3 regions of the Pseudomonas sp. DTU12.1 genome follow, and region 3 is predicted to be linked to each of the others. Evidence: predicted binding sites of a transcription regulator. Region 3 holds the regulator's gene; each other region holds the start of a gene.
What was found. The regulator FliA, encoded in region 3, starts transcription of late flagellar genes. The targets are predictions, from matches to a motif close to CTAAAGTTTNNNNNNNNNNNGCCGNTAA.
Positions count from the first base shown of each region.

Region 1: GDV60_RS01470 (methyl-accepting chemotaxis protein) is a predicted target of FliA. The motif match lies at 2,007-2,034, and genes of this name have one in related genera.
Region 2: GDV60_RS03040 (methyl-accepting chemotaxis protein) is a predicted target of FliA. The motif match lies at 2,037-2,064, and genes of this name have one in related genera.

Region 1 is NZ_CP045254.1:306,396-309,656, forward strand. Features, by position in the region: rRNA gene GDV60_RS01455 (23S ribosomal RNA) at 1-1,396, shown strand, start outside; rRNA gene rrf (5S ribosomal RNA) at 1,547-1,662, shown strand; rRNA gene rrf (5S ribosomal RNA) at 1,771-1,886, shown strand; gene GDV60_RS01470 (methyl-accepting chemotaxis protein) at 2,148-3,261, shown strand, end outside.
Region 2 is NZ_CP045254.1:693,341-696,601, forward strand. Features, by position in the region: gene GDV60_RS03035 (potassium/proton antiporter) at 1-155, opposite strand, end outside; gene GDV60_RS03040 (methyl-accepting chemotaxis protein) at 356-1,981, opposite strand; gene GDV60_RS03045 (hypothetical protein) at 2,256-2,486, shown strand; gene GDV60_RS03050 (cell division protein ZapA) at 2,483-2,776, shown strand; gene GDV60_RS03055 (acyl-CoA dehydrogenase) at 2,777-3,261, opposite strand, start outside.
Region 3 is NZ_CP045254.1:1,917,463-1,920,723, reverse strand. Features, by position in the region: gene GDV60_RS08520 (protein phosphatase CheZ) at 1-565, opposite strand, end outside; gene GDV60_RS08515 (chemotaxis response regulator CheY) at 584-958, opposite strand; gene fliA (RNA polymerase sigma factor FliA) at 1,127-1,867, opposite strand; gene fleN (flagellar synthesis regulator FleN) at 1,864-2,697, opposite strand; gene flhF (flagellar biosynthesis protein FlhF) at 2,798-3,261, opposite strand, start outside.

The sequences.
Region 1 (3,261 bases), 1.6 Mb from region 3:
AGGCCGAGAGCTGATGACGAGTTACCCTTTGGGTGACGAAGTGGTTGATGCCATGCTTCCAAGAAAAGCTTCTAAGCTTCAGGTAACCAGGAACCGTACCCCAAACCGACACAGGTGGTTGGGTAGAGAATACCAAGGCGCTTGAGAGAACTCGGGTGAAGGAACTAGGCAAAATGGCACCGTAACTTCGGGAGAAGGTGCGCCGGTGAGGGTGAAGGACTTGCTCCGTAAGCTCATGCCGGTCGAAGATACCAGGCCGCTGCGACTGTTTATTAAAAACACAGCACTCTGCAAACACGAAAGTGGACGTATAGGGTGTGACGCCTGCCCGGTGCCGGAAGGTTAATTGATGGGGTTAGCTAACGCGAAGCTCTTGATCGAAGCCCCGGTAAACGGCGGCCGTAACTATAACGGTCCTAAGGTAGCGAAATTCCTTGTCGGGTAAGTTCCGACCTGCACGAATGGCGTAACGATGGCGGCGCTGTCTCCACCCGAGACTCAGTGAAATTGAAATCGCTGTGAAGATGCAGTGTATCCGCGGCTAGACGGAAAGACCCCGTGAACCTTTACTATAGCTTTGCACTGGACTTTGAATTTGCTTGTGTAGGATAGGTGGGAGGCTTTGAAGCGTGGACGCCAGTCTGCGTGGAGCCAACCTTGAAATACCACCCTGGCAACTTTGAGGTTCTAACTCAGGTCCGTTATCCGGATCGAGGACAGTGTATGGTGGGTAGTTTGACTGGGGCGGTCTCCTCCTAAAGAGTAACGGAGGAGTACGAAGGTGCGCTCAGACCGGTCGGAAATCGGTCGTAGAGTATAAAGGCAAAAGCGCGCTTGACTGCGAGACAGACACGTCGAGCAGGTACGAAAGTAGGTCTTAGTGATCCGGTGGTTCTGTATGGAAGGGCCATCGCTCAACGGATAAAAGGTACTCCGGGGATAACAGGCTGATACCGCCCAAGAGTTCATATCGACGGCGGTGTTTGGCACCTCGATGTCGGCTCATCACATCCTGGGGCTGAAGCCGGTCCCAAGGGTATGGCTGTTCGCCATTTAAAGTGGTACGCGAGCTGGGTTTAGAACGTCGTGAGACAGTTCGGTCCCTATCTGCCGTGGACGTTTGAGATTTGAGAGGGGCTGCTCCTAGTACGAGAGGACCGGAGTGGACGAACCTCTGGTGTTCCGGTTGTCACGCCAGTGGCATTGCCGGGTAGCTATGTTCGGAATAGATAACCGCTGAAAGCATCTAAGCGGGAAACTAGCCTCAAGATGAGATCTCACTGGAACCTTGAGTTCCCTGAAGGGCCGTCGAAGACTACGACGTTGATAGGTTGGGTGTGTAAGCGCTGTGAGGCGTTGAGCTAACCAATACTAATTGCCCGTGAGGCTTGACCATATAACACCCAAGCAATTTGCGTCGAAAGGCCAGATTGCGGTGTGTGAAGACGAAACGAACCGAAAGTTCGATTCTTGCAAACACCGACTTCTATTACATACCCAATTTGCTGAAGCGAGGCCAGCTGGCCACGACTCAGTACCCGAATTTCTTGACGACCATAGAGCATTGGAACCACCTGATCCCATCCCGAACTCAGTAGTGAAACGATGCATCGCCGATGGTAGTGTGGGGTTTCCCCATGTGAGAGTAGGTCATCGTCAAGATTAAATTCCGAAACCCCAATTGCGAAAGCAGTTGGGGTTTTGTTTTATGTAGAAGCTCATGAATTTCATCGGCACGATGTGAAAGCAACGGTCCGGTACACAGAATTTCTTGACGACCATAGAGCATTGGAACCACCTGATCCCATCCCGAACTCAGCAGTGAAACGATGCATCGCCGATGGTAGTGTGGGGTTTCCCCATGTGAGAGTAGGTCATCGTCAAGATCAAATTCCGAAGCCCCCGTCTGCTAACGCAGGCGGGGGTTTTGTCGTTTTAGGGCTGAGCGCCCTATCCAGACCGCCTGTCGGTTTCCTACTTAAAAAGAAGATCTATCCCACAAATTCCTAAGATTTATCCAGTCTTGGCCGAAAGCCTGATGAGCCATGCGTGCACCGAAATAGAGCGGTCGTAGAGTTCGCCTATACCATACATGGAATGTTGCATTCGGCACGCTCACCCCCTTTTGGCAAAAAGAAGTCGATGAAATGAATCTCAAGTTCAGTCATAAAATTCTGTTGGCAGCGTCAGGCGTCGTGGTTCTGGCCTTCGCGCTGTTCACGTTGTACAACGACTACCTGCAGCGCAATACCATCAGGCAAAACCTGGAATCATCCATCCAGCAGTCGGGTGACCTGACCGCCAGCAGCGTGCAGAACTGGCTCGGTGGTCGGGTGCTGGTCCTGGAAAATCTTGCGCAGAACGTTGCTCACCAAGGTAGCAATGCCGACCTTCCTGGCTTGGTTGATCAACCGGCACTCACCTCGAACTTCCAGTTCACGTATGTCGGTTCAACCAACGGCGTCTTCACCCAGCGCCCTGACGCGAAAATGCCAGATGGCTACGATCCACGTCAGCGCCCCTGGTACAAGCAAGCGGTCATGGCTGACAAACCCATGCTGACGCCGCCTTATATGGCCGCTGTCGGTGGCTTGATCGTCACCATCGCGATGCCGGTCAAGAAGAATGGTGAACTGCTTGGTGTCGTAGGGGGGGATTTGAGCCTGCAAACCCTGGTGAAGATCATCAACTCGGTCGACTTCGGCGGTATTGGTCATGCATTCCTGGTCAGTGGCGACGGGCAGGTGATCGTCAGCCCTGACCAGGAACAGGTGATGAAAAACCTCAAGGACATCTACCCAGGCAGCAGCGTCCGTATTGAGAAGGTTAACCAGGATGTGATCCTCAATGGTCAGGACCGTATCCTGTCCTTCACCCCGATCAGCGGCTTGCCGGGCGCAGATTGGTACATAGGCCTGTCGATCGACAAAGACAAAGCCTACGCCCCGTTGAGCAAATTCCGCACCTCCGCCTTGATCGCGATGTTCATTGCCGTCACCGCGATTGCGGTATTGCTGAGCCTGTTGATTCAGGTACTGATGCGCCCACTGACAACCATGGGCCGTGCGATGCAAGACATTGCCCAGGGCGAGGGCGACCTGACTCGTCGCCTGGTCGTAGAAAGCAAGGACGAGTTCGGCGAGCTGGGTGGGGCCTTCAACCAGTTTGTCGAGCGTATCCACGCCTCGATCAGCGAAGTGTCTTCCGCGACAAGACATGTGCACGATCTGTCCCAGCGCGTGATGGCATCGTCCAACGCCT
Region 2 (3,261 bases), 1.2 Mb from region 3:
ATCCCGCCGCCATCGACGCCGGCGATCATGCCCACGGCCAGGATGATCACCAGGATCGGGATGCCCAGGCGGGACGAAAGAGAACTCACCAGAATGCTCGCACTTACCAGCAACGCGCCGATCAAGAACAGGCTGTTGATGGTCGTCGCATTCAAAGGCAGTACTCCGGAAATAAGGCGAGGCGCAGTCTGACCATGCAGTCTGCGTGCCAGCGATTCTAACCTGTTGAATTGCTGCGCTGTCAAAAAGCTTTTGTAGGAGCTGGCTTGCCTGCGATGGCAGCGCCTCGGTGAATCAGGCTCACCGCGGCGCTGCCATCGCAGGCAAGCCAGCTCCTACAGGGGGTGACTGTATTTCAGAGGCGGAAACGCCCCACCATCCCATTCAAATCCACCGCCAGGCGCGACAACTCGCTGCTGGCCGCACTGGTCTGGCTGGCGCCTGTGGCCGATTGCACCGACAAGTCGCGGATGTTCACCAGGTTGCGGTCCACTTCCCGCGCGACTTGTGCCTGCTCTTCGGCGGCGCTGGCGATCACCAGGTTGCGCTCGTTGATCTCGATGATCGCGCTATTGATGGTATCCAGGGACATCCCTGCGCCTTTGGCGATATTGAGTGTGGATTCGGCGCGCTCGGTGCTGTTGCGCATCGAGTCCACCGCCTGTTCGGTACCGGCCTGGATACTGCCGATCATCCGTTCGATCTCACTGGTCGATTGCTGGGTGCGATGGGCCAGGGCCCGCACTTCATCGGCCACCACCGCAAAACCACGCCCGGCTTCCCCGGCACGCGCAGCCTCGATGGCGGCGTTCAGGGCCAGCAGGTTGGTCTGGTCGGCCAGGCCGCGAATCACGTCGAGCACCTTGCCGATATCCCGCGACTCTTCGGCCAGCGCGCCGATCAGCGTGGCGGTGCCCTGCACATCGCCGCTCATGCGCTCGATGGCGCTGACGGTTTCCTGCACCAGGTCGCGACCATCACCCGCCGAGGCCGTGGCGTTTTTCGAGGCTTCGGAGGTGCTGACCGCATTGCGCGCGACTTCTTCAACGGCGCTGGTCATTTCGTTGACGGCGGTGGCCGCCTGTTCGATCTCGTTGTTCTGCTGGGTCAGGCCACGGGCGCTTTCGTCGGTGACGGCGTTCAGCTCTTCGGCAGCGGAGGCCAGTTGGGTGGCCGAACCAGAAATGCGCTGCAGGGTGTCGCGCAATTTCTCCTGCATTTTATTCATTGCGCGCAACAGGCGGCCGGCTTCGTCATCGCCATCGACCTTGATCGACTGGGTCAGGTTGCCCTCGGCAATGTGCTCGGCGGCTTCCAGGGCTTGGGCGATGGGCAGGGTGATGCTGCGGGTCAGCAGCCAGGCAAACAGCACGGTCAGTGCGGTGGCCAGCACCAGCAGGGCCACCACCAGGTCAAAGGCCGAGTCATATTGATCGGCAGCCTTTTGGTTGGTGGCATTGGCCATGCTGTTGTTGAGGTCCAGCAGGCGCGTGAGGGCCGCGTTGATCTGCTCGGAGTTGCTCAGCAATTGCGTGTTGAGCAGGGTGCGCAGTTCTTCTATCTGGTTGCTGCGCGACAGGCTCTTCATCCGCTCTTCAATCTGGTGGTACTGGCCCAGCAGGCGTACGTACTCGTCGTACGCCGAGCGTTCCTCACGGCTTTCGATCAGCTTTTCATAAGTGCCCTGGGCCGTACGAATCTGCTGGTTGCGCAGTTCAAAGGCTTCCAGGGTCTTCTGTTGTACGTCTGGCTCGCGGTTGGTCAGCAGGCGATAAGACAGCACGCGCAGGCGCAGGGTCAGTTGGGTAAAGTCCTCGAGGGCGCGAATGCTCGGCACGCTGCTCTGGGTGATGTCTTCGGCGGCCCCACGGATCTTGCTCATCTGGTTCAGCGCAAAAATACCGAGAAACAACATCAGCGCACCAATGCACGCGAAGCCGAGAAACGCGCGCGGCGCGATATTCATATTACGAAGAGACATGAGTGGTCCTGGGAGAGGCGCGATCCGTGCGGCTTTGAGGCGGGGTAAGCATGACCTATCGGACATGCGACCAAAGTCTTGAGGGGCTGTGCGCTTTTGTCGCACCCGGCACGGATTGGCAGGGATTCAGGAACCAGATGGCGTAAATGCAGTCACTAAGGCTCCACAGCGTGGCCTGACCCGTGAAATCAGGGCTGCGCGCCAGGATAACCCTGGCTTCCACGGTGAATTTTCTTTATCGTCACCGCCCTTTGAAAAAGCCCGAGAATTCAAAATGTTAGAAACATCCCTCAGCCAACTGGAACAACTGGTCAGTGACCTGGTGCAGCAGAATCAAGCATTGCTGGGTACCAACGAATCCCTCAAGGCGGAACTGGCCCGCGCCAAGGATGAGAACGACAGCCTGCAACTGAACCTGATGGAACAGGAAGAAAAGCAGGGCGCCACCGCCGCCCGTATCCAGGCGTTGGTTGAGCGTGTGAGCGCAGGTCCTGTGAGCGCATGAGTGAAGGGATAAAGGTCGTTTCGATTCTCGGTGAGGATTACTCGATCAAGGCACCGGACGGGGAAGACAACACCCTGCTCAAAGCCGTGACCATGCTCAAGGCGTCATTGGCAACCACCAAGCAGAAGTACCCGACCCTGATCGGCGACAAACTGCTGGTGCTGGCGGCGCTGAATCTATGTGCCGAACAGATCGACATGCAGCAGCGTCACCAGCAGGAACTCGACCGTTACCAAGAGCAAGTCAGCGCCACGGTCGATGTGATTTCCAAGGCCATCGGCCAGCCCTGATCAGAACCATTCATCCTGCATGGTCAGGCACGTATCGTCCCGTGCCTGCAGGATCGACAGTTCATGATGGCAGCCCGGTACCTCCCAGGTCAGGAAGTACCGGGCCGCTTGCAGCTTGCCCTTATAGAAGGCCACATCCGCTACATTGCCTTTGGCCAAGCCTTCTTCGGCGCGGATCGCCTGTTCCAGCCAGCGCCAGCCAATCACCGTATGCCCAAATACTTTCAGGTACAGCGCCGAGTTCGCCAGGCTGCTGTTGACCTTGCCCTGGGCGAGATCCGTCAACAGCCCCAGGGTCACGCTTTGCAGGCGCGCCACCAACTGTTCCAGCGGCTCGCGCATGGCCGTGAGTGACGGATACTCCTGGGCCCGTGCGCCGGTCTCAGCGATCAGGCGAACCAACTGCTTCAAACCCGCGCCGCCGTTTTGCGCGAGCTTGCGCCCCAGCAGGTCCAGGGACTGGATGCCGTGGGTGCCCTCGTGGA
Region 3 (3,261 bases):
GCAGGGTCACGCGCTTGATCACCTGACCGGTGAGGTCCTGGTAATCCTGGGCCAGCAGAATGTCATTGAGGTTGCTGGAAACCGTACGGTTTTCCTGCTCGCTGCGTGACAGAAAACCTTCGACCCGACGCGCCAGGTCACGAAATTCTTCTGCGCCTACTTCGCGACGCATGAAGCGCCCCCAGTCAGCGCTCAACGCCTTGGCCTCATTGGCCATGCCGTTCACCAGAGGCGTGGCGTTTTCCACCAGGTCCATGGTGCGATTGGCTGCCGCCTCAGTCAGCCTGACCACATAGGACAGGCGTTCGGTGGCATCGGTGATCTGCGAGATTTCCTCGGCCTGGGGCATGTGCGGGTCGATCTGGAAATTGACGATCGCACTGTGCAACTCACGGGTGAGCTTGCCCACTTCCTGGTACAGGCCGCGGTCGCGGGTCTGGTTGAGCTCATGGATCAACTGCACCGCGTCGCCGAACTGGCCTTTTTCAAGGCTGTCGACCAACTGGTGAGCGTGTTTTTTCAAGGTCGACTCAAAGTCCCCCTGCGATGTTTCTTTATGCTCCATAGCTCCCCCGTGGCGACATCAACCGTGGATGCGTTCAAAGATCTTTTCGATCTTCTCTTTCAACGCCAATGCAGTGAATGGCTTGACCACGTAGCCGTTGACCCCAGCCTGGGCGGCTTCAATGATCTGTTCACGCTTGGCTTCGGCGGTCACCATCAACACCGGAAGATTGCGCAGTTTTTCATCGGCGCGCACATGGCGCAGCAGATCGATACCGGTCATGCCAGGCATGTTCCAGTCGGTTACCAGAAAGTCGATGCTCCCGCTGTTGAGGATCGGAATCGCCGTAATACCGTCATCCGCCTCGACCGTGTTAGTGAACCCAAGGTCACGCAACAGGTTTTTTATGATCCGCCGCATCGTTGAGAAGTCATCAACGATGAGGATTTTCATGTTCTTGTCCAATTCGACCTCCAAGCAGTCTTAAACGCGTCCAGCACCTGGGCGCGCCATATCATTCAACAGGCATTACACAAAAAGGACTGCCGGGGCGCACCACGAGCCGCTCCCGCCCGGCTTGCGCCCTGGCGGTTATCGCTCACAGTGTCCCCACACTGCCTGTCAGCGCGCTCGCCACTCTCCCAAACGCCCCCGCAAGCGGGCCGCGCATTGGCTATGTAGCTGGCTGACCCGCGATTCGCTGACCCCCAGGACCTCACCGATTTCCTTGAGGTTCAGCTCTTCGTCGTAGTACAGCGCCAACACCAGCCGCTCACGCTCCGGCAGGTTGGCAATCGCCTCTGCCAGGGCGCCCTGGAAGCGTTCATCTTCCAGGTCGCGTGAAGGCTCCTGGTGAGCGCTCGCGCCGTCCTCGTGCAGCCCTTCATGTTCGCCGTCCTGTAGCAGGTCGTCGAAACTGAACAGGCGGCTGCCCAAGGTATCGTTCAAAATCCCGTAGTAATCGTCGAGACTCAATTGGAGTTCGGCCGCAACTTCGTGATCTTTAGCGTCGCGACCGGTTTTTGCTTCAATTGAGCGAATTGCGTCACTCACCATCCGGGTATTGCGGTGGACCGAACGCGGCGCCCAATCACCTTTACGCACTTCATCGAGCATCGCGCCACGGATGCGGATACCCGCATACGTCTCGAAACTCGCACCCTTGCTCGCGTCGTACTTGGTCGACACTTCGAGCAGGCCGATCATCCCCGCCTGGATCAGGTCTTCGACCTGGACACTGGCGGGCAGGCGTGCCAGCAGGTGGTAGGCAATGCGCTTGACCAGAGGCGCATAGCGCTCGATCAATTCGCCCTGGCTGTCACGCGCTGATTTTTTGTAAAGGTTGTAGCCGCTGGCTGTCATAGCACCGGTCCTGCACTCGTCTGATGCACCAATCGCTCGACGAAAAACTCCAGATGCCCCCGGGGATTGGCGGGCAGTGGCCAGGTATCGACCTTCTGAGCAATTGCCTTGAACGCCAACGCGCATTTCGAACGAGGGAACGCTTCATAGACTGCACGCTGCTTTTGCACAGCCTTGCGCACACACTCGTCATAGGGAACTGCGCCGACGTATTGTAAGGCGACATCGAGGAAGCGATCTGTGACCTTGGTCAACTTGGCGAACAGGTTGCGCCCCTCTTGCGGGCTCTGGGCCATGTTGGCCAGCACGCGGAAGCGGTTCATGCCGTAGTCGCGGTTGAGCAGCTTGATCAGGGCGTAGGCGTCGGTGATCGAGGTGGGTTCGTCGCAGACCACCAGCAACACTTCCTGCGCGGCGCGTACGAAGCTGACCACCGACTCGCCGATCCCGGCGGCGGTGTCGATCACCAGCACGTCGAGGTTGTCGCCGATATCACTGAAGGCCTGGATCAGGCCGGCATGCTGCGCCGGGCTCAGATGCACCATGCTCTGGGTGCCGGAGGCGGCCGGGACGATACGAATCCCCCCTGGCCCCTGCAACAGCACGTCGCGCAGCTCACAGCGGCCCTCGATGACATCGGCCAGGGTGTGTTTGGGCGTCAGTCCCAGCAGAACGTCAACGTTCGCCAGGCCCAGGTCGGCATCCAGCAGCATGACGCGGCGGCCAAGCTCTGCCAGGGCCAGGGACAAATTCACTGACACGTTAGTTTTCCCGACGCCACCTTTGCCGCCGGTCACCGCGATCACCTGTACGGGATGCATGCTGCCCATGTTCTTTCTTTACCTTGTCTTGCTTAGCCGCAGGCTACATAGGGTGGCCGCGGTAGCAGACCATCGATGTAGGTACATTGCACTGTGTTTCATGTTGCCTTCAGCCGACCCGCTTGGCTGGGTTGTGATAGAGGTCGGCGAACATATCCGCCATCGCCTCTTCACTGGGTTCGTCCTGCATTTGCACACTGACTGCACGGCTGACCAACTGATGACGGCGCGGCAGATGCAAGTCATCCGGGATCCGCGGCCCGTCGGTCAGGTAGGCGACCGGTAGTTCATGGCTGATGGCAAGGCTCAACACTTCGCCCAGGCTTGCCGTTTCATCCAGCTTAGTCAGGATGCAACCGGCCAGCCCGCAACGCTTGTAGCTGTGGTACGCAGCAGTCAGAACCTGTTTTTGGCTGGTTGTTGCAAGTACCAGGTAATTTTTCGACTTGATCCCACGCCCGGCCAGGCTTTCCAGTTGCATGCGCAACGCCGGATCGCTGGCTTGCAGGCCGGCGGTATCGATCAGCACCACGCGCTTGCGCAGCAGCGGGTCGAGGGCGTTGGCCAGGGATT